2 regions of the Paradesulfitobacterium aromaticivorans genome follow, and region 2 is predicted to be linked to the other one. Evidence: riboswitches for the same ligand, from Rfam matches in the RefSeq annotation. Region 2 holds a riboswitch; the other holds the start of a gene.
What was found. A riboswitch is a leader RNA that binds a small molecule or an ion and turns the genes downstream of it on or off. The one in region 2 is predicted to bind cobalamin.
Positions count from the first base shown of each region.

Region 1 (11,338 bases), on a different contig from region 2:
GAACAAACCAATCTTTTATCTCTCAATGCTAGCATTGAGGCGGCTCGCGCAGGAGAAGCAGGACGTGGTTTTGCAGTCGTCGCTGATGAAGTTCGGAAGTTGGCAGAACAATCGCAACTGGCGGTAGGAAATATTCATAAGGTTATCAACGATGTGCAGAGGGCATTTAACAATCTGATGGGGAATACGCAAGAGTTACTAACTTTTATTGAAACGAAAGTCCGCCCTGACTACGAAGCTTATGCTAAGACAGGTAGCCAGTATGAAGAAGACTCAAATTTCGTGACAGAAATGTCCAAAGAATTGGCTGAGGCAACGTTAACGATGCACGAAATTATCAGTCAAATCGGTTCAGCAATTCAAAATGTAACCGAGACGGCTCAAGAATCTGCCTCGAGTTCTGAAGAAATATCTTCTAGTGTAGTTCAAACGACAACAGCCATCGAAGAAGTTAACCAATCGGCACAAGCACAAGCCGAGTTGGCCGATAAACTGAGTGAGCTCGTGGCGAAGTTTAAGGTGTGATTGGATAGGTCCTAAGTTGTATAGATTATCGGGCGGAGAAGAAAGAAGGGTTAACCATGAATTTGGTGTTGGAGAAGTTACTACCAAATTCAGCTTTGGAAAAGTTTGCAAGTCTGGACTTATTTGATGAAGCGGGAATTTTGCTCTTGCAAAAAGGTCAACCGATTACAGCAGGCATACAGGAACGTCTTGAAAGGCGAGAAGTTTATATTCTGCGACAACATGAGGATTCAGTTTCATCTTCAAGACAGGTAAAAGCATTTTCGAAAGATATTTATATTAAACTGGTCGGTTCCTTGTGGAGCATTTATCATGAGGCGAAACTCATTAAACCTGAGCAGATTGAAAAGACGGTTGTTCTGGTAGAAACGATTCTCAAAGAACTCCAGACCCCAAACGTTTACTTGAATTTTGATGCGATGCGGTTAGATTTGGAGAAGTTCAAACAACACGATTATGGGACGTTTGTGCACGTTTTGAATGTTGCCTTGTTATCTGCACTCACGGGGATGCGTTTGGGATATAAAGAGAAAAGGCTTAAGTATCTGACATTAGGTGCACTGCTTCATGATTTGGGAAAATTACAAGTGCCAAAGGAAATCTTGAACAAGCCTGGAAGTTTAACGGATGACGAGTTTGCCATCATGAAACGGCATCCTTTGATGGGTGAAGAAATGCTAAGGAACACCCGTTTGTTAAACAGTGTGACAGCGATGGTCAGGGAACACCATGAACGCTGGAACGGGAAGGGGTATCCTTTCGGCTTGAAAGGGGATAGCATCCATCCCGATGCCCAAATCATAGCCGTTACCGACGTTTATGAAGCCTTGACCGGCGACAGACCGTACCGCAAAGGCTTACCCCCCTACCATGCACTGGAAATGATTATTGCCTGGTCGGGGAAAGACTTTAACCCGAAAGTGGTGCAGGCTTTTCGAGAATCCCTCATTCTGTACCCTGAAAATGCTATTGTCACCCTAAACACGGGTGAAATGGGAGTGGTCGTTGCTGTGCCCTTGCAAATGCCAACTCGACCACTTATTCGTCTTTTGTTTGATAGTAACGGAAGGTTCCTCAATCGAGAGATTTATGTGGACTTAATGCAAGATTTAACCCGTTTCATTGAACGGGTGGAGTTTAAGGAGGCAGGGTGAGGGGGAGAGAAAGGTTCAAGTGGGGATAAGGATTCAAGATTCAGGTATTGAGGTCGTTAATGTAGCAGGACAGTCATTTAGCGAAATTGCTAAACTTATTGAAAATGTCTCGGCACAAATGGGAGAAATATCTGCTACGATCCAACAAATAGCTAGTGGCAAAATAGTAACTTCGGTTAAACAAGTTGATGTTATTAGTAAGGAGACAGCAGCCCAAGCCCAAACGGTATCCGCCGGGGTCGAGGAACAAACGGCATCTATGGAACAAGTTGTTTCGTCAGCCCAAAATTTAGCCTCCATGGCAGCGGAGCTTCAAAACATAATCAGTAAGTTTATACTCTAGTACTCGGCGTTACTTCTCCCTTTGGTCGTCGTTTTCAACATACGCAGATTTTCAGCACAATTACAGATTAAAGTTAGCTTTCTATCTCAAGGGGGGATGCGGATGACCATAAAAGGTTTTCACCGGTTTGGGCTCCGGGGACGGCTTCTGGCCGGGGCGTTGGTCCTAATCATGCTTCCGGTTTTGTCGGTAGGATATTGGATCAACTATAGTCTTGCACGATATCGGAAAAATTGGCGTTCCGGAAGGGATTCTCAATAAACCGGGTGCCTTAACTGCTGAAGAGTTGGCCATCATGCGTGACCATGCCCGGCAAAGTTACGAAATTGTTAAACTCAGCTCTTTCTGACTGCAGCAGAGCGGCATTGGAACAATACTGATTGATATCCAACATGACAAACGCCTTAATCTCTTCATTCATATAGGGTACCGGCAGAATCCCGACGTCGTTGCCAAAATAATTCCTGACATTCTCCTCGGTGATGATCTCAAGCAATGTTTTCTTTAGAAATATCTTTAGCCGTAGTATAGATAGTATCTGGGCATATATCATTACAATCACTGGTATCTCTATGTCCAGATACGTCCCATGCAAGGGTTCCATTCATAACCGTACACGCATTAAGGAAAAAATTCCTATTCTTCAATTTTATAAAAATACCTCCCTTATCAATTAAGGGTTTTACGTCATAAAGTTTAATTTTTCCATCGTCAAAAAATATACGTAAACAGTATAATCCTCTTTCGGTAAAACTCCATAAATTTTAGGTCTCATGTGCAACATCCCCTTTGTAAACGCTCCTTCATTGATATCAAAAATAGTCTCTATACCATTATATGTTGCATGGAAATGGGGAGGGGGGAGGATTATGCTCATCATAATACATTGTGATGATAATCCCGTAAAATCTCGATATCTCAGGAATTTGTGTCATCTCCTTCATTCAAGGGACAAAATTCAGAGTTCTTCATTTGCAGGGCAACTTTATCGAAAGCCGGCATCGTTCGATAAACCGGATGCACTCCCGCTAAGGTATCTTCAGATTCAGCAGGCAGCATAAACAAATTCCTGCCTCTCCTGAAATTCTGCGCGCTTACACTTGTTCCAGTTCTGAACTGGTCGGAAATACCCCACGATCCGGCTCCACACCTCTGTCATCCCACCGCAGATAGGACAATGATAGTGCTCCCCGCTAATATATCCGTGAGCCTCACAAACGGAAAAAGTCGGCGTTACCATAAAATAAGGAAGGCGATAGCGGGCAAAGACTTTCTGCAATAAGTCTTTGACGGTATTCGGGTCATCGATTTGTTCGCCCAGAAAGAAGACCGTGCCACCCGTATATTCTGTCTGCAGTGCCTCCTGCAATTCGAGCGCCTCAAAAATATCCACTGTATAGCCGACCGGCAGTTGGGTTGAATTGGTATAATAAGGCTCATCAAAAACGAATTCCTGAACAGCCTGCTTTACCTCTGTATAGGACAAATTGTCCCTGCGAACGAAGGGCGCAAGATACGTATCGAACGACGAAACAGCCTGAGCACCGGCAGCTTCCTCCTGAAGGGTATAAAAGAGATTTGCCAGCTGCCCCAAGGCTGTGCGCAGGTGCGAGTACCACCCTGCCGTCCCTTTTACGGATTTCCTGGAAAACAGCCATATCTCCTCTTCCTTTCCGCACATGATCCAGTCCACAGACATGATACTTTGTTCGCCATCATGACTACGGTTGGCATGCCTGACTCTTTTTCCTGCATCGGTTGCCAGACCGTGAAAATCCTGAACTAAGCCCGTTTTTCCCCAGGCGACAGGATAAAAACAACGCCCCGCGTACGCCCTGACTTCATCCTTCCCCGCTGTTTAGGCTTTTGAGGCTTCTGAATTTCTTCAATTCTTGCACTACCTTTAACCTTTTCTATGATTCTGATCTTGTCGTGCCCCTCAAGCTCTTCAAGCTCATCGTCGATATCCATAAGCTGTACCAACCACTTGACACGATGCTCCCGATCGGTCGCAAGTTGGCCTAAAACTTCTTCCCGCACACGGCGCAACGATTTGACGTATGCCACCATTTTTCTTCATCCTTTCTTCTAACTCCAACGACCATACCGATCAACGATCCATACTGATAGCCCATAACAAAAACCCTTTACAGAATTCCTGTAAAGGGTTTAACTCGTCCGGCTAGCCAGATAATATCTTCCGGTTACCAGGCATCGCTACATTCCCCCTATCCTCCGTAGGTTCCTGTGTGGCTTTAAAGCGAGCAGGTCTCCTGGCTTAAGTTCATCGCCGCCTTACGTCTTCCCGGTTTCCCAGTGACATCCTGTAAGGCCGCTCACTATCACAGTGGCGGGACCGCGTCAGATTTGCTGACTTCCCTTTTCAATACTTTCCCTTAAGAAAGTATACTCGTTCTACGTGTATGATGTTTTTCATGAATAGGCTAGCAGATAAGAACTAGCCTGTCAAGGTGAATGCTCCGTTTTGTTGCCTTTATAAGGGTAGGACCACGGGCCGGTTCTCCATTTGCCCTATCCTGACTTAAACACGGTTAAACGGCTGCTTTCATAACGTTGGGAAACGTACGACTTACCAGCCACGTTATTCCCCAACACCGCCAGGAACTCCCCCCTGGCCAGCAAGCGTCGACGGGAAAGCCCTATATGCTGGCCCATCCGGAACTGAAGACCCTGCCGACGATTGGGCAAGGCGGACCGGATACTCCGCAAGCATCATTCTGAACGATCGCCACAACCTCGCCTATGTCCACCCCTTGTTGCGCACACCACTCTCTTAATTCCCTCATCCCAATCTGCACAGCCTTGATTGCCAAACCAGGACAGATATGCCCATGAAAGTCAACACAGCTTTGCCAATCATCCTTAACCAGTATGTCTTTCTCCATCATCATTCACCTCATTAAAATACTTTCCTTTAACCACGTGCCAGAAGAAGTCTCCAAGTTAAAAAAATAGCCGCCTGCCGCACCCCGGCCTCGGCCTGACCTGCTACGACAGGCGGCAAAGAGGAGGTTGTATATTATTAGATCCATGCCGATCTAATAAACTAAGAAAAGGTAATACCTATTGAAAAAACCATGGCATCATCCAGCGCCATCGTGCCGCTGAAAGACCTCCATGGTCCCATTAAACGATTTTCCTATTTTGCATTGCCTATTGCCCAATTAATACAACGTATTTCGATCGGTTATCCTTATCCTTGATGCTCATGAGCTATGCCCAAAAGGTGGTCAACCAGATGGCTCCGCTCCACAGAAAAAAACCATGGAGCTACCGTACCTGGTCAAGACCTCCATGGCCTTATTTTTCATCATTTATTTCTTCATAATTAATTATATTCTTCATTCATTTCCGTTTTCCTGCTAACACAATAAAAATTTTCTATGTTTTTTCTTTAGTTTTGGCAGTGCCTTAATTCTTGCGTGTCAGGGATAAGCCCCGAGTTCCTAGCCCTTCTGAATATGTTACGGGAGGATGATCATAGACTCAGCTTTTGGGCTGGTTAGTTTTCATCTGCAATCCGGATAATTTTCGTGGATTCGGTCAAACTTAAAGGTGAATGATGATCTGGCGGAGGTCAAGATGGAACAAGAGCGCACACTTGAGATTCTAAGGTCTAATGGGGAAAAAACTCTTTGGGACAGATTTTTAATGGGAAGGAGAAAGAGGAGCTTTTGCCGTTGATGATTTGTCCCCTTCCCTTGTCCGGGAACCGAGCAAATGTATTCGCTGCCGGCGCTGCGTCACCGTCTGCCGTGATCTACTGACTTTTAGCATTTATGACATGCTGCACCGTGGTTTTGATTCGGTTGCCGGTCCTGCTTTTATTATTTTTGGTTGGATCGATATTGGGAAGGAGTAATACCTTCATACTTTTTAAATACCGCCGAAAAGTAACTACTGGAGCTAAAACCGGTTGCTGCCGCAATTTGCTCGATTGTCTCAAGTGGGATTCTCAAGCGTTGTTTCGCCTTTTCCAGCCGCACTTGGGTCAAATATTCCGTAAATACTCTACCCGTCTTCTTATTGAATAGACGGCTTAAATAAGCAGGACTGAGGTGCACGTGAGCTGCTACTTGATCAAGTGTAATCTTATTCGCATGATTGCTTTTAATATAATCCAGAGCTTGACGCAACAGGACCTGATCACCACACAACCGATTCTTAACCAATAGGGCGATACATTGGTCTAAAATAGCTTCTCCCCAACACCTTAGTCCCTCAACCGACGACATATGGGATAACTCCCGGACCATGTTATTTTCTAAAGCTGTTACTTCGGTGGAATCAGCACCTGCAGAAAGAGAAGCATGTACAATGATGACCATAAGCCGTATGCCGAAGGAATGTATTACACTAGCCGAAGGATTTAGCTCTTTACTGGCAAGAAGTTGAAGGACATAAGATAATTCTCGCTTAGCATCCTCTAGGTTTCCTGCTTTTACTTGTTCCTCAAGGCTTGCTAAATCTATGGCCGGACCAGGTTGAAAGTCTTTTTGCGCAAGCCTGTCTAATGCCTCTTTTACGGCTCTAATCAGTTGTTGTGGCATAACCGGTTTGAGCAAATAGTCTGAAGCTTGCGCTTTAATGGCCTGCTGAGAATAGGAAAACTCGTTGTAAGCGGTTAAAATAATTACTTCGGTAGCTGGGTAAGCCGCCTTAATTTGCTTAGTTGCCTCTATTCCATTAATTCCGGGCATCTTGATATCCATGATTATCAAATCGGGACGAATGGTATGAACTTGCTCCAAGGCTTCTCGTCCGTTGGCTGCTTCCCCTAAGATATGAATAGGCAGGTTCTCATTCTGTAATGTAAAGTGTAAAACCTTACGCTCTAATTCCTCGTCATCGACTAGCAATACTTTGTACACCATGTAATGAATCCCACCACCCAAGCCTTATTGATTCGACAACAAAAATTTAATACTCGTGGTAAAAACTTTAATAGGGCTAGTTATAAATCTGACAACATTCTGCTATCATTGCGCAACATACTGGCTGGCATCTTCGTTTGATTATGAGATAATTAAGATAACAATTATCTCATTAATCGAAAGGAGATAACCCAAAATGATTATCGGGGTACCGAAAGAAATCAAAAACAATGAAAATCGTGTCGCGCTGACTCCAGCCGGGGTCGAGGCATTTTGCAAGGCCGGTCACAAAGTTGTCATTGAAAATAATGCCGGTGTTGGAAGTGGGATTAGTAATGAAGAATACATGGCAGTTGGCGCTGAAATCCTGGCTGCTCCGTCGGAAGTTTTTGCGCGTGCCGATATGATCATGAAAGTAAAGGAGCCTCAACCGGCAGAATATGAACTATTTAAAGACGGTCAATTGCTGTTTACCTATCTCCACCTGGCTCCGGAGCCTTTATTGACAGCCGCTCTGCTTAAGAAAAAAGTTGTAGGCATTGCGTACGAAACCGTCCAACCCTCTGACCGTAGTCTGCCGCTGCTCACACCTATGAGTGAAGTGGCTGGTCGTATGTCAATTCAAATTGGTGCTCAGTTCCTTGAAAAACCACATGGCGGTAAAGGTATCTTATTAGGCGGAGTTCCCGGCGTTTCCCCTGCCAAAGTTACCATTGTCGGCGGAGGTGTTGTCGGTACCAACGCAGCCAAGATGGCTATAGGCATGGGAGCCGATGTCACTATCCTGGATGTCAGCATTGCCCGTCTCGGGTATCTGGATGACATATTCGGTTCTCGGATTAAAACATTAATGTCCAACAGTTACAATATTAAGCAAGCCGTTGCGGAGGCCGATTTGTTGGTAGGAGCGGTTCTTATTCCCGGTGCCAAGGCCCCCAAAATTGTGACGGAGGAAATGGTTAAAGCCATGAAGCCAGGTTCAGTTATCGTTGATGTGGCGATTGACCAAGGGGGCAGCGTTGAAACCGTTGACCGCGTAACTACCCATGCCGAGCCAACCTATGAGAAGTACGGAGTTCTCCACTATAGTGTAGCCAATATGCCCGGAGCGGTAGCTCGCACTTCTACCTTTGCTTTGACCAATGCAACTTTGCCATATGCGCTTAAGCTCGCCAACTTAGGGTTCACTGAAGCAATTAGAGTCGATCTTGCGCTGGCCCGCGGTGTGAATACCATCTACGGAAAACTGACCTATAAAGCAGTTGCCGATGCACTCAACTTGCCATACACTCCTTTAGAAGAAGTTACTAAAGTTTCCGCCAATGTTTAGCAGCCTCATATAAAAAGCTCTGCTCGTGTAAATTCTGGTTTCGTGGGCCGGTAAAGGACATGCTTCGCAAGCGTGTCCTTTTGCGTGCGCCCGACAGTTCTACCATACTTAAGCCTCAGGTTTTCCTACAGGCAGGGACAAAGTAGCTGTCGTAAACCCCTGTTCGAGTCCCAGTTTAACGCCAAATTCCTTCCCAAATAGTAATTGCAGCCGTTTATGGACATTTCGCAGACCAATCCCTGTTTTTATTTGATCCCCGCTCAAATCAACGGCAGCATGATCTGAGAGCATACCTACCCCGTCATCGACAACTGAGATTTCAACGGTGCTGCCTAATTTTCTGCCCTTTATCCATAGGTGGCCAATGCCCTCTTTGGGCTCCAGTCCGTGAATACAGGCATTTTCCACCAATGGCTGCAAACTTAAAAAAGGGATCTGTAGACTTTTCAGGTCTTCCGGAACCTCTATAGATAATTCCAACCGGTTTCCAAACCTGTTTTTCTGAATTACCAGGTAGCTTTCGATATAGCTTAATTCCTCCCCAAGAGAAACCAGTTCCCCTGGATGGTCTAAATTATGCCTCAGTAAATTAGAGAGGGCAAAAAGCGTATTTAAACCTTTGTCGTTTTCACCCAAAGTTACTGAGCAAATTACAGTGTTTAGGGTGTTAAATAAAAAGTGGGGTTTTATTTGACTTTGCAAATTTCTTAATTCTGCTTTGTCCAACGTATGTTCCAGTTCCACAATAAGCCGTGCATCCTCAGCAGCTTTAAGTTTTTCCCGGCTGAGCTCTTCTTGCATCTTGGTACGATAAATTAATTCGACAATGTAATTAACCACAAATTGAATTAGTCCTCCGGCAGCCTGACATTTCTCCATGCTGATAACCTGAATTTCCTGAAAAGTCCGGGTCAATTGTTCCGAATTAAGGTCTAAGTCGGAGGTAGCCTGAAGCATGTTCTCGATCTCTTTAGTCTGGGGTCTTTCCAGATGCATCTGCCCACAGGTTATTGACCCATAAAATTTGTCGTCCACAATAATTGGTACTGCCATCAGCATTACACCCGCATGGCATTTGCTCATACACGAAGAGCCTTTTTTCAAGGTGTCAAAACCCAGTTGGGCATTGGATTGAATACATCGCTGCAAACCGGCTTCTTTGGAACGAATGCTGCGGCAAAAACCATAAAAGTAATCATGCTGAACAACGGGAGAACCCATAGCATCATTAATATCTATTGTAATGTCAGTAGCTTTTGTGAATGACTCAATAATTCTTACCAGTTTATCTTTTTCGATAAGCTGAGATAGGTTATCAATCTTGTACTCCATGTCCCATCCTTCTAAACAATCAGTTCACTGCATTCTGTATTGAAAAACCAAGTCACAATTTGGGCATTATAGCTCTCCAGCATTACCTTATCCTCTCAGTTGGCAAGAGTACCTATAATTTTACCAAAAAACACATAAGTAGAATTTTCATTTACACAATATTATTTTTGTGGGCTGTGATCAAGGCTCCATCACTTTCAGGCCTACTGCCTGACTGTCTACGCTTAACGTCTAGGATTACTCCTGGCCGACCAAGGCTCGCTTTTGGTGACGACGCTGCTTATGTCTTACCATGCAGAACTTCCGCCCGCTATATGCTCGGTCGCGACGAAACTTCAGTTATTAATATCATCGGGCTTAAGATAAGGCACTTCTATTACATGTGCACTACAGGATCCTAAAAATATATGAACCTGTGAACTTTCCTGAATAAAATGCTGTACATGTATTGCAGGCATATACTTGTCCAATTTAACCAACAGATTGGGACTGAATGCTTCTTCGTCATACCTGGCATAAACAACATCTGCAATTAAAAGAGTATGATCCCCGGTTACCATAGTATTCATCAGTTTACATTCCAAATGTGCTCTACATTCCTTTATACCGGGAGGTGTAACTTTTACTGAAGGCAGTCGGGTAAATCCAGAGCGGTCGAATTTATTTTCTCCGTACATTGGCCGATATGAACAACCTACTAATTTATCAACTATGCTAAGGTCAGGCATATTCAACACGAATTCCCCTGTTCTTTCTATATTTTCCAGGCTGTGCTGCTTTTTGGGATTATTTAAAAGTGCAAGTGCAACCCTTGGCGGCTTATGGGATACCGGGTTAATCCAGCTGAAAGGCGCTACATGATCTGAACCGTCTTCATTCTTAGTAGTGCATAAAATTGGTCTGCTCGGCTGCAGAAGGAATACACTGTTAAATAGCTCATCTTCAGAAATTCTTTTTTCCATAAGCGTTCCTCCAATGTACAAAATCCCTATTTTAAGAGAAGGAAAAAAACCATTCTCAGGATTATGCTTGTAGCGTTTCGATATAGCTCCGGCGGAAGCGATAATCATTTCGTAATTAGGCCAATAGGAATCTGAACGTCTCCTAAGTCAATCAAAATTCGGGTCGCACTGACAACTGCCATACTCCCCCTACTTTTACCGCCACTTTGTCTGCCGTCAAGGACAATTCAAATTAAACCTACACTTTCTGTAACGTCCTCAATGTTGGCAGCGACCAGCACCTAGCTTTGTTCCAGGCAGAATAGTCAACCTCCAGAGTTTAGTAACCTATCCTGTGGGTCCCCGCCCTATAACCCATTCTCTCCGATACTTCAGCAGCTGCAGAAACCACCTGCCTAGCCAGACTTTCCACTCGGTCATGGGTCACCTGCAACACGGTCCCGGCTACACTGATAGCTGCAATTACCCTACCGTCATGATCAAACACCGGAGCGGCAACGCATCGAATAGACTCTTCATTTTCCATTTCGTCGATGGCATATCCCTGAGCCCGGATTTGGGCCATATGGTCTTTAAACTCCTGCCAAGAGACGATCGTTCGCGAAGTCCGGCGAGGCATTCCTTTTTCTTTAAGGTAGACCTCAACTTCTTCCAGTGGCAGAAATGCACAGATGGCTTTACCTAAGCCCGTACTGTGTAGGTAACTGCGTTGGCCGACAAAAGATGCCATCTTGATGCTGCCTTTACTCTCTACCTTTTCAATGTACACAACCTCTCCATTCGCCTGAACTGCTAAA
Region 1 covers NZ_BAAHYT010000010.1:1,263,139-1,274,476, reverse strand. Annotated here, with positions in the region: gene ACYQ2N_RS11980 (methyl-accepting chemotaxis protein) at 1-525, shown strand, start outside; gene ACYQ2N_RS11975 (HD-GYP domain-containing protein) at 582-1,679, shown strand; gene ACYQ2N_RS11970 (hypothetical protein) at 1,699-2,022, shown strand; gene ACYQ2N_RS11965 (hypothetical protein) at 2,125-2,283, shown strand; gene ACYQ2N_RS11960 (HD domain-containing protein) at 2,237-2,371, shown strand; gene ACYQ2N_RS11955 (hypothetical protein) at 2,511-2,696, opposite strand; gene ACYQ2N_RS11950 (hypothetical protein) at 2,941-3,087, opposite strand; gene nrdD (anaerobic ribonucleoside-triphosphate reductase) at 3,068-3,721, opposite strand; gene ACYQ2N_RS11940 (hypothetical protein) at 3,805-4,092, opposite strand; cobalamin riboswitch at 4,269-4,451, opposite strand; gene ACYQ2N_RS11935 (FmdE family protein) at 4,683-4,928, opposite strand; gene ACYQ2N_RS11930 (4Fe-4S binding protein) at 5,732-5,905, shown strand; gene ACYQ2N_RS11925 (response regulator) at 5,871-6,917, opposite strand; gene ald (alanine dehydrogenase) at 7,114-8,247, shown strand; gene ACYQ2N_RS11915 (sensor histidine kinase) at 8,356-9,579, opposite strand; gene ACYQ2N_RS11910 (flavin reductase family protein) at 9,915-10,541, opposite strand; gene ACYQ2N_RS11905 (IclR family transcriptional regulator) at 10,861-11,338, opposite strand, start outside.
Region 1: linked by a shared signal. The riboswitch ahead of ACYQ2N_RS11940 (hypothetical protein) and the one ahead of ACYQ2N_RS22050 (CbtB domain-containing protein) in region 2 are both predicted to bind cobalamin.

Region 2 (11,338 bases):
TTAGCCTCTTGCAACAGCTTTTCACTCGCTCCTGAGTTAACGATTTGAATTAAGGGTTGTGTCCGCTGTTCCCGGTTAGGTAAACAGATAACATCTTTCAATTCTTCAGGTGGTAATAGTTCTGCCATAGCTGAGGCCAGTAAGCTTTTGCCGGTCCCGGGTTCACCCAAAAGCAGAACGGACCGTTTTTGCTTGGCAGCAAGTTTAATTATTTGTACAGCCTCTTCCTGACCAATAACCTGGTCTACCAGACACTCGGGAACCGGAATTTCCGCTGTAGAGTCAAAGCCCTTCATTTGCATGCTCCTTACTTCTAAAGAGAAGCCTGATTTTCAGCTGTGGTGGCCCTTATTTCTTCTGCATATTTTTGAGCCGCCAGGACTAGTTCCGGGTTAGTTGAATGTGACAAGCGTTTTAACGCAGAAAACAGTGCTTGGCGGCTCAATGGTTGGTCCTGGTACTGTATTCTAAGTAAAATTTCCATAACTTCTCCGGGAAACCTATCGGCAAGAGGCCCGGACACTGCCCGGGCTATCTGCCACTGAGTAACAGCGTTAGGCAGGGGCACCCACCGCTTAAGACATTCATATGCTGTTTCCGGAAAAATTTCAGCCAGGACCTTCCCGATAATCTGCGATCCGATGAGTCTACGTACTGCTTTACTTTCATCAACTACCAGTCGGTCTAATAACGGTATTAGCAACGGAAGCAAAGTAGAATCTCCTTTCCTAATAACCGGTACCAAAGACAGAGCTGCCGTAGCTCGCAAATATTCCCGTTCATCCCCAAGCCACCTGGAATAGTAGTCTAAAACACTGTTATCCGTCAGATCCCAAAGGGCAGCAATACCCCAGGCAGCTCCTTCTCTCACCTGCCATACCGGATCAACAGCCAGTTCTTCCAAAAGCGTAATCACCTTAGCAGGTTCTTCAAGGTAAAACCGGCTCAAATATTTTCCAGCAATAAATCGAAAGAACCACTGCTTCCTACCAGTGTAGTCCTGGCAAACTTCGTATAACCTGTCCGGTTGCTCGCTAAAGTATTTTTCAAAAATCTGCAACCCCAAAGCCAATTGCCCGCTATGTGCTCTACTAGCCAAGATCAGTAGCATTTTATCCAGTAAAAAGAAAAGTAGACGATTCATCTTTAACCTAACCTATCCTAAGTATTCGAATCGGGTGCGGTTATAAGTCTCTTAGATTGACGAGACTTGAGGGATTTTGGAGTAATAACTCCTGCAACCATTCCGAAGGCAATGACAACCATCAAAAAGATCATAGTCTTAACTTTAACACCGGTAGGGGGCTGAACTCCCATCACTTCTACCGGGAACTCTGTTCCTACAGGTGTAAACTTAATCGAAGAAGTAGCCGTCGGCTCAATCATAAAGGTCAGGAGGTGTTCAGCACCGTCAGCAAACATGTTATCAAAGCCAAAACCACCGTCAGTCGATACAAACTCGGTATGCAGTACGTTTTTATCTTCTTCCATGTGATGGGCATTGATTTTTACTAGAACATTGGTTACCGGCTGACCGGTGGCTTTATCTACTATTTGTCCGGTAAATTTAGTCAGGTGTCCTACCGTCGACATTCCAGGGTTTACATTAACAGTTAATTTAACCTGGCCGTTTTCCGCAGATTTCACGATAGGGTTGAAATCTGCCGATTGATGATTCATGGTCATGGCCAGGAGAGGTGCGGTTGTCATACTTAAAGCTATTACGAGTCCAATCATTAAAAAAGTCTTAAGTTTCATACTTCTACTACCTCCCCAGCCACTCTACGCGAGGTTAATATATATCCCGTTGCAAATCCCAAAAGCAACAGCACTGAAATAAAAATCGAAACATTCCTTACTTTAGTTGGGTTTTCGTTAATCGTAAAGTGCAGGGTTTTTTCTACCGCATGATTGGGGTTTCCGGTTGGTGTAGCTTTAACCGTTAGAGCATATTCTCCTCTGATTGGGAAGACATATCCAAAGTCCAGTTTCCCATCGGGAACAAAAACCTTGCTCTTCATCAGAGTCAGACCCTCCACTCTTGGAACATCAGTAGAAGGAAAGAACTTTGCAGCGGGGCTTTCCAGGGTGAAGGCCAGTTCTACATCCTTCACAGGTTGCCCCTTATTATCTTTCACTACGATGGAAAACTGGGAATCAAAATTAGGCTTGATTACATTAAACTCCGGAGTAGATTGCAGTTGAATCTGCAGGTCGTTTTCCTCAGCAGCATGCGTTGGGGAAGGAGTAAAAAGAAATAGCACTAGAAAAGCCAATAATAATGGCCGTATATAAACCGCGATTCGAGTATTCACTGATTTAACACCTCTTTCTAATTGTATACTTAAATTAATGACAAGGAATAATCATTAGTGCATGCCGGAGGGCATGCACTGAATCATGTAAGGGCGGGTAAGTGCTAAATAATAAGGTAAAGAGGACTAAACCCGTCAGAGCTAAAACAGACAATAATTGTACCGGTAACGATAAATTAAGATTAAACTTTTTGTGTGAAACCACATTTTTATTGGCATAATTCATCATCAATTACCTCCAAAAATAATAAATGAGTCAATTAAATACGGTTCTTCTAACTCATTGGGAACCGACCCAAGAGAACAATACTCTTTACTCAGGGATTTACTGATCAATAAATCAAAAATAAGGGGCCAAAACTGATTGTTAGTGTTTTCTGAATGACGGGCAAAAATAAATCCCTAATCTATAAATTAGGGATAATTATCCAGCCGCAGTTTTGCACAAAAACGGCACACAATAAAAACACCTCCCTAACATCCCGTAGGTTGTAGAAATGTTGGAATAAGCAGGTCTCCTGGCTCAAGTTCATCGTCAACTCACGTCTTCCCGGATATATCCCAGTGACATAATGCGAGTTAACTTCCTCTTACAGTGGCGGGCACCGCGTCAGCTTCAACTGACTTCCCTTTTCAATTCTTTCCCTCGGAAAAGAATCACTCATCCAAAGATATTTAGTTGAGCCTCTATACATTAAAAATAATACTACAAGATTATGAAGAAGTTATGAATTTCTTGTGAAAAATAAAAGGTTTTTCCCTAAATTAGCCAGTAGGCAATAAAATCGTTAATACCTGCTAGAATAAAAATAACACCCCCTACCTTCTGAAGAATTGCATTTATCCTTGGTACATTCCTTGTAAACAATTTTGTTGTTCCTATACCATAGGCAAGTAAAAAGGTAATAACTAATAACGGTATGACTGTTCCGATAGCGAACAGTCCAGGTAAAATAATTCCCCCCTGAGTTGAAACCCCCAACGGGATAACAATACCGAAAAACAGCCAAAAGAGAGTTGGGCAAAAGGCCAAAGAATAAACTACACCTAAGAAGAACTCCCGTATATTTTTGATGTTAGGTATATGTCTTATCAGGTTTCGTTCTAATGAAGTAAACAGCGATAATTTTGTCTTAAACAATCCAAGCAAATATAGACCAACGATTAACATCAAAGGACCAAGGGCCTTTCTGACTACTTGTACGATAGGAATTGCTTCCTGGTTAAGCTTAATTCCCAACAAGATCGTCAGTGAACCTATTAACGTGTACACAACTACTTTTCCTAGGGTAAATGAAAAGGCTGCTGATAAACACTCCTTCTTTTTGCTAATTTTTTGGGTAAATAAACCCAAAGCACTAAAGTTTGTTGATAGTTGACAAGGAGCGGTGGAACCAAGCAACCCCAAAAGCAGAGCCGATAACACCGGAATGTGGAGCTGCAACGACAGACCTGACAAATAAGGACTCAAAAAATTATTTACTTGTCCTAGGAAAGCGTACCATTGACTAAATAAAGTCATCTAATGCTCCTTTATAGAAAAGAGTCCAAGTTAATTAAAATTACAGTGCCTTTTTTAATGCTTCTTGGAGCGTATTCAATGTCATACCACCCACATGCGTTTCCCTAATTATTCCGTTCTTGTCGATAAAAAAGCTCGCCGGTATTCCGTACACCTGGTAAGCATCTGCTACAGAAGAATTACCGTTGGTGTCTAATAGTACCGGAAAATTGGCATTGTTGTCTTTCAATATATTAACTACGTCTGAGAGCTTGTCATTAAAAGTTATATTCACCGCCAAGACTGCAACTTTATCTTTATTTTGCTGGTAGAATTTCTGAATCTCTGGAATTTCCGCTTTACACGGCGGACACCAGCTAGCCCAAAAATTAAGGTAAACGGGTTTGCCTCGAAAGTCGCTTAAGTTGACAGTATTGCCATTTAGATCTTTTAGCGTAAAATCTGGAGCCTTAAATCCTATCTGTGGTCCTGGTGCTTGGTTTACTGATGGTGGAAGATTACTCTTTAGCTCTATCGTGGCAAAAAGCACTACGAAAACAATCCCAAGGACGATCATAACTATTCGTTTGGACATATTGGACATATATTCTCCTCTTTCACGACGTTGTTAAAATTTGTAGATAGGCTAAGACTTGATCTAGATAACTTCGAGATTCAGGTTGCGATTTTGAAAGCCAGTATACTACTAAGATTGGACTTCTATATGAAGAAAGTGTGAATTTCTTATGAAAATTGTATTCTTAAAAGCCTGTAAACCCTCCGTACAAACGAATTAACTCAACGGTGATTCTGGTCATCAGATTAGTTATCAACAATATTCCTAACCCAATCATCAAATAACCGCCGATTTTGGAAAGCAATGCACCGTAGGGAACTAATTTCCGCACTGAACTCAGCGTGAATGCCAAAACAAAGAAAGGAATAGAAAATCCGGCAATGTAGGCCAGAATCAAAGCCAACCCTGCGGAGGGTTGGTTGGCACTCATGACCAAAACTGACGCCAGTATGGGCCCTATACACGGCGTCCACCCGGCAGCAAAGCTAATACCAACCAAAACGGAACCGCCATAGCCCACTCTCGTTTGGCGGTATTCCCACTTCTTCTCCATCATCAGCCATTTGGGGGTTGGCAATCCGCTCAGGGACAATCCCATGAGAATGATAATTCCGCCTCCGATAATTCGTATCAAAGTTCGATGGGTGATAAAGACCTGCCCGAGCACGGTCGCAGATAACCCAAGCGCTAAAAAGACAATCGAAAACCCGATCACGAAGAAAAGCGTGTGGGTCAACGCCTTTAACCGGTGAGCCAAGACATGTTTTTCGTTCCCCGAAAAAGTCATTCCGGAAATATAGGAAATATACGATGGATACAGTGGCAGACAACACGGGGAAACAAAAGAAAGCAGCCCAGCGATGAAAGCCAGCCAAAGAGTCGGGTGGATGTCTGTGTTGATTCCGGACGCATACCGAACAGCAAACCAAACGTACACCACGACGACTGCAGTCACGCCCACTGCACTTACGATGGTCCGGAGGCGTCGCCCTTGCATAAAAATCCTCCTCATTTAGGCACATAGTTAGATGTCATTGCCACATGTATTACAAACCAAAACATCGCCCTCAATATGGAATCTACGGGAATAACACGGTTCGCAAAAACTGCTGGCAACCATTACCCTGCCCGCAGGCGTCAGATATGCTGCATTCCCATACCGGTAACTGATTTATATTCCTTGCTGTCGACTTTTACTGACCGCGTCAGAGTTTAACAAAGTAACAGAACACCCTGTGGCAGGTGTTCAAATATTACATAACATAGGTTTCCTGGAAGCTATTCTCAGTACTATAAAGCATCATCATGAACATTTTTCCGGCGGGGGATAATATGAATTTCTTATTACACGTCAGTCACAGAGGGTTCCCCTTTGGTCAGGGTTCCGGTCTTATCGAAAACAACCGCGTTCAGCTTGCTGCTCCATCCCCAAATTCCACTGTTTAGCCCTAGCTTTGAGGTAATTATGTGGGCCAATTCAATTAGACCGATAAACAGCGCCTCAGGAAAGAATCACTCATCCCTAGTATTTAATTGTATTTAATGATACATGAATCTAGAAAGCTTGTATAGTTTACTGTGTACTCTTTAAATTACCCACCTTAGGGACATTAGCCCAGAACTCCGGTGTCTGGTGATTCGGTGGAGCCTTATCCATCAGGCTCGTTAGATCCTGACCTGCCACAAGCTGTTGACCCATGGGAATATGTGTTCCCAATTTCCAGAGCTTAGTGTTGGTAACGTCATAGACCACTCCCTGTACAGTGATATAAGCCGGTTTCCCATTTGTGCCATTATATTCTGCTAGTTCTTCCCTGGTAAATTCTCTTAAGCTCTTATCGCTCTGGGCAGTATTTTTTCCGGTTAATGCATTGCTAGAAGAACCAGACGGTGTTTGCGTTGGTTGTGGTGCTTCGTTTCTGGAACACCCGTTTACCAATAAAAGAGCAAGCAAGAGTAATACCATAATCAACAATATTCGCTTCATATTGCTTCCCTCCTTGTAGTATTTCCGGTGTTCGCCAACAGTTCACTGCAGCTAGCTAGTATTTGCCAACTTTATGACAGGTGTGCAATTCTCCCGTGCTCTAGTCTCACCTGGCGCTGCGCCAGTTCCCCGACTTCCGGGTCGTGGGTGACCATTACAATAGTATGTCCTTCCCGGTGAAGTTCACGAAAGAGTTCAATGACAATTTTCTCATTATCCTCATCCAAATTCCCTGTGGGTTCATCAGCCAGAATAAGCGCCGGGTAATTAATCAAAGCCCGGGCAATACAAACCCGTTGTTGTTCACCACCGGAGAGTTGGCTGGGCAAATGTTGGGCGCGATAAGCTAAACCCACTCTTTTGAGGGCTGCCAAAGCTTCTTTTTCATCAGGGAGGCTGTGATAATATTGGGCTACCATTACATTTTCTAAGGCCGTCAGGTGCGGAATCAAGTGAAACTGCTGAAAGACAAGCCCGATTTTTTCCCGGCGAACCTCAGTTAATTCTTTATTAGAGCGGCTGGTCACTTCAACCCCGTCAATCAGCACTTTTCCTTCAGTAGGTTTGTCCATACATCCTATAATGTTTAGCAATGTACTTTTACCTGAACCGGAGGGTCCCATAATGGAAACCCACTCACCAGGAGCCACATCCAACGTAAAATCTTTCAAAGCATGGACAGTACCATAGGTTTTCGTTACATTCCTCATCTCCAGGATATTCATGCTGCTTCCCCTTTCTATTCACCCTTTAACACCAGAGCCGGTTCAATATTGACTGCCGTCCGCACAGGCAACAAAACCGCAGCCCAAGCAACAAGGATTGATAAAAATATAATTAAAACCGACACCAGTGGTCTTGTGGAAATATAAGAATTAAATACACTGAAGCCGATGATTTGAGCAATACCCCAGCCAACAACAGAGCCTAAAGCTCCACCGAGAAAGCCAAGTATTGTTCCTTCACCCAGAAATTCACCCGCGATGGTCCGATCCGGAGCCCCCAGAGCTTTGCGCAACCCAATTTCCCGTCTCCGTTCGACAACCATGGCCATCATGATAATCGAAACACAGAGTAAGGTAGACGCCAAAATTATGATTACGACCAAATAAACCAAAACGCGGATTTTTTCCAGGATGACCCCTTCCGAACGGGCGATCTGTTGGATAGGATTAGCTTTGATACTCGGCTCAAGCTGCTCAATCCAACCGGCAAGCGAGTTTAATTCATCCCCATTTCCCATGATGCTTAAATAGGCAGCATGAATCTGACCCTTTTGCGCAAAAAGCTGCTGAGCTTGATCAAGTTCTAAAAACATTTGATAATCTTCCGTACTTCCGGTTGAGACAGTACCGGTTACAACAAAGCTGCCTTGAACACCTGTATCTTCTGCGCTGATGATAAGTTTCTCTCCCGTTTTGACGCTCAGTTTTTCTGCGAGCGCAGTGCCAAGCAAAACGTGATCAGCCTGACTGGGCCAAGCACCGTTAACCCGCCAATACGGACTAACCGTTTGCACATCAGCGAACTCCGTCCCTACTGCTACCAGTCTTTCATTTCCGGTTGTAACGATCCCATACAAATAGGGAGCATACCCAATCCTTTTTTCCTGCGGTACTTGTTCCAAAACTCGAGCTACTTTAGCAAGTTCAAAAGTGCTTCCTTCTTTCTGCTCAGCAGGAAGGAGGACAAGATTGGCACCATAACTGCGTAATTCCTTGCTCATCTTCAAGGTTATATCATAATAAACGCTAAGCAACCCTGAGATTACTCCTGCGCCAAGCACCAGGGCCAAGAGGGCGATTCCAACCCGCGACTTTCTGTTTTTCAAAGCAGCACTTATCATTCTCCAATACATTGTGCGCTTGCTCATTTAGCTCCCCCCTTACCTCCCACGCAAAATTTCGGCTGGACGTAGATTAACTAACATCCTGATCGCTGATAAACTGCCAACAAGAGCAACCCCAAGGGAAATGGTTAACACGATCGGCAAAACCATCATTTTAACCGCTAATTCGGAGCTAAACACCGCTTGGCCAATAATCTGTGCAAACCCTAGCCCTAACAGATAGCCCGCTGAGCCTCCAATGAGGGCATTAATCATGGTCTCGCTGAGAAAAAGTACGAGTACCTGCCAATTCTCTGCACCTAAGGCCTTAAGCAAACCGATTTCCCTGCTTCGTTCCAGCACCTTGGTAGTCATCAAGCTAGAAATTCCTAAAGCTGCGCTTACTAGGGCCGCGACGGTCAAGAGTACCATCAGCAATTGGATCTTACTCAAAATCAGGCCCTCAGAGTCTGCTACCTGCCTGATGGCTTTAGCCCTTACCCCAGGCAGGATTTCTTCGATCTGGTAAGTAATGGCGCCAACGTAAGCTGTACAATACCAGCGTTCATATTCTTCACTGGTTAAAGATTTAAGATCTTGTTCAGCCTTACGCGCCAATTCATTTTCCGGCGTAGTCAAAGCACTGACTTCAACTTTTCCCACTTTCCCCTGCAAGCCTTGCTGGATTTGGACAAAAGCCAAAGGCACAAAGAGCTTGTCATCATCGCCACTGCCACTGTCAAAAATTCCTTTGACTTTAAGGGTTTCTTCCTTAAGTCCGGTCAAGTTCTCTACCTGAAGGCGCAGTTCATCCCCAGGTTTAAGCCCAAGCTGTTCTGCTAATTTTACCCCAACCATTGCCTCCCGGGCAGAATCGTCACTTGCCCATTCCCCATTAATCCGCCACCAAGATTTCAGGCTGGTTGTACCTGTAATGACTTTTTCCCCGGCAGGAGTAGTGATCTCCTTATTGAACCAGGTGCCAACCATTGTTACCTTTTTCCCGTTTACCTCAGCCGTCTGTTCCAGGTAGGGTGCAAACGCCAAAATATTATTGGCCCAAAAAATTGTCTTGATTTTACTTGCATCCTCTTCCTCAATATAGGAACGGTTTTGCAGAGGATTATACTCCACACCGCCAATGTTTACGGGTATGGTGTCGACTCTGGGCTCTACAATAATATTGGCGCCATAAGTTTTAAGTTCTCTATTTACTTTATCCCCAATATCCAAGGAAATATTGAGCATTGAACTGGCTAGCGTTGCCCCAAAGGCGATCGTCACAATGGCCAGCAGCTTGCTTTTGAGACCCTTGGCAAAGGATTTTTTCAGCATTCGCCAAAACATCTTGACACCACCTATTCCGCAAAAACATTCTGTTTCTGTTCTAAATCCAGTGTATTAATCGAGATGTTACCGTTTTCAGCCTTATTGGGAAAAGGAATGGGATTGCACCCACCGGGAAAACCAATTGTGACTTTATTAATAACCACATCACAATTCATACAGACTACCTCATCTCCGCGCTGGTAGTAACCGACTTGTCCGCATATATCGCAGGCATCCAAACCCACTCCGAACAAACCGTTCCCTTTGTCAATAACAATAAAGCGCATGGGTATATTATCTTTAGTTTGATAGCTAAAGCGGTGCAGTTTATTATCATTGACTTGGCTTACCGGAACCCTGATAACTCCGTTAACAGCTTGCACCGGAACGGCTGGAGATAATTTGATTTTCTGATTGCCCTGGACATATCCGACACCCAGCAAAGCTCCCGTAGTCAGAATAAACACCCCGGTAATGGCCAGCCAACGGACATGATTACGGTAACCGGCTAACGTTTTGCGCTTGAGAGCAGGATTAGCAAGCCCACCTAAATCCGGCATTTTTGCTCCCATACGAGCCAGTACCATCTGCAGAGCTACAACCAGCACTAAGGAGTAGAAAAAGAGCGGGTAATAGATATTAATAACCGGTGCAACGATCGAGACTAAGACTGGAGTTACCGGTATATAGCCTAAGGTCATACCTAACTGCAGCAAAGTAATAAAATGACGCGAAAGTATGATTAACATAACAACCAGAGCAGTCAAGACCACGGACTTTTTGCTTATCTTCTGAGTAGCCTTGATATAGCTCCAGCCGAAGATAGCAGCAAGCAACATGCCGGCAAAGGCCCCTATGACTTTAAGGATTAATTCAGTACTAAGGAAACTGCGCGCCTGCACAAAAATTTTACTCGGGAAAGCAACAAATTCAATGCCACTCACCGTGATGAGTAAAACTGCATTTAGCAAGACCAAAGGCCCTATAACTTTCTGAAGTAATTTGATTTGTCGGCTTAAATACCCGGTTATAGCCAGCATACTGACTGCCGGCAAAGTTGCGGCCAGCCAGATAAATTCAAATAACTCACGATCCCCCCAAAAATCTATTCCATAAACCAAAATAACAGCCCAGCCCAGAGCTAAGATTACACCTGACTTAAGCCAGTTTAATTTATCCGGCAGCTTAAGTATTGTTAAATAGAGAAAAAGAACAGCAATTAAGAGTACTCCTTCGAAACTGCTTTTTAGCGTATAATCCAAAATCGAGAGCATGACCTCACCCCTTTGCCTTAAAAACTTGTCTGCATCTAAGAACCGGAGCCCGGCCGCTGTCCGCGACCGGGCGTAGAAGTTCTACCATTTACGAGGTACAAAGGAGAATTCCCAAGTTGTTTCAATCGGTTTCGTCCAGAACCTACCTGGTACGCCGCTTTCTTTATCTGTATGAATTAAGAAGTCTTGTTTTTCAGGAGATTCGATCATGAACTTGAGGATATAGTTACCGGCCCCCGGCATTTTAACGTTGGCTCCGTAATGGCTACCATCGCCTGCGTTCATAGGCATAAAACTTCCGGATAATGTTTTTCCGTTATCTTTATTTTTTAATTCATACTTCACAGTTAAGTAAGGTACAAATTCCCCAACGCCAAATCCTAACGGATTATTTTCTAAGGCTGAGATATCTGCTTCCAGGTGAATATCAGATTCTGTCGGCTTAAGTCCGGCTTTTTGGACCGGTTCCATTTCGACAGGCTTCAGGTAAACTGCGGCAATATTAAGCCCTTCAGCTTGTTGTTCAT
Region 2 covers NZ_BAAHYT010000011.1:1,081,503-1,092,840, forward strand. Annotated here, with positions in the region: gene lonB (ATP-dependent protease LonB) at 1-296, opposite strand, end outside; gene ACYQ2N_RS22035 (DNA alkylation repair protein) at 314-1,144, opposite strand; gene ACYQ2N_RS22040 (hypothetical protein) at 1,162-1,758, opposite strand; gene ACYQ2N_RS22045 (hypothetical protein) at 1,755-2,315, opposite strand; gene ACYQ2N_RS22050 (CbtB domain-containing protein) at 2,350-2,544, opposite strand; cobalamin riboswitch at 2,807-2,995, opposite strand; gene ACYQ2N_RS22055 (sulfite exporter TauE/SafE family protein) at 3,076-3,837, opposite strand; gene ACYQ2N_RS22060 (TlpA family protein disulfide reductase) at 3,878-4,411, opposite strand; gene ACYQ2N_RS22065 (cytochrome c biogenesis CcdA family protein) at 4,578-5,390, opposite strand; gene ACYQ2N_RS22070 (Fe-S-containing protein) at 5,418-5,564, opposite strand; gene ACYQ2N_RS22075 (HD domain-containing phosphohydrolase) at 5,590-5,724, shown strand; gene ACYQ2N_RS22080 (cytochrome b5 domain-containing protein) at 5,967-6,380, opposite strand; gene ACYQ2N_RS22085 (ABC transporter ATP-binding protein) at 6,452-7,105, opposite strand; gene ACYQ2N_RS22090 (ABC transporter permease) at 7,120-8,253, opposite strand; gene ACYQ2N_RS22095 (ABC transporter permease) at 8,266-9,555, opposite strand; gene ACYQ2N_RS22100 (Fe-S-containing protein) at 9,567-10,811, opposite strand; gene ACYQ2N_RS22105 (iron transporter) at 10,893-11,338, opposite strand, start outside.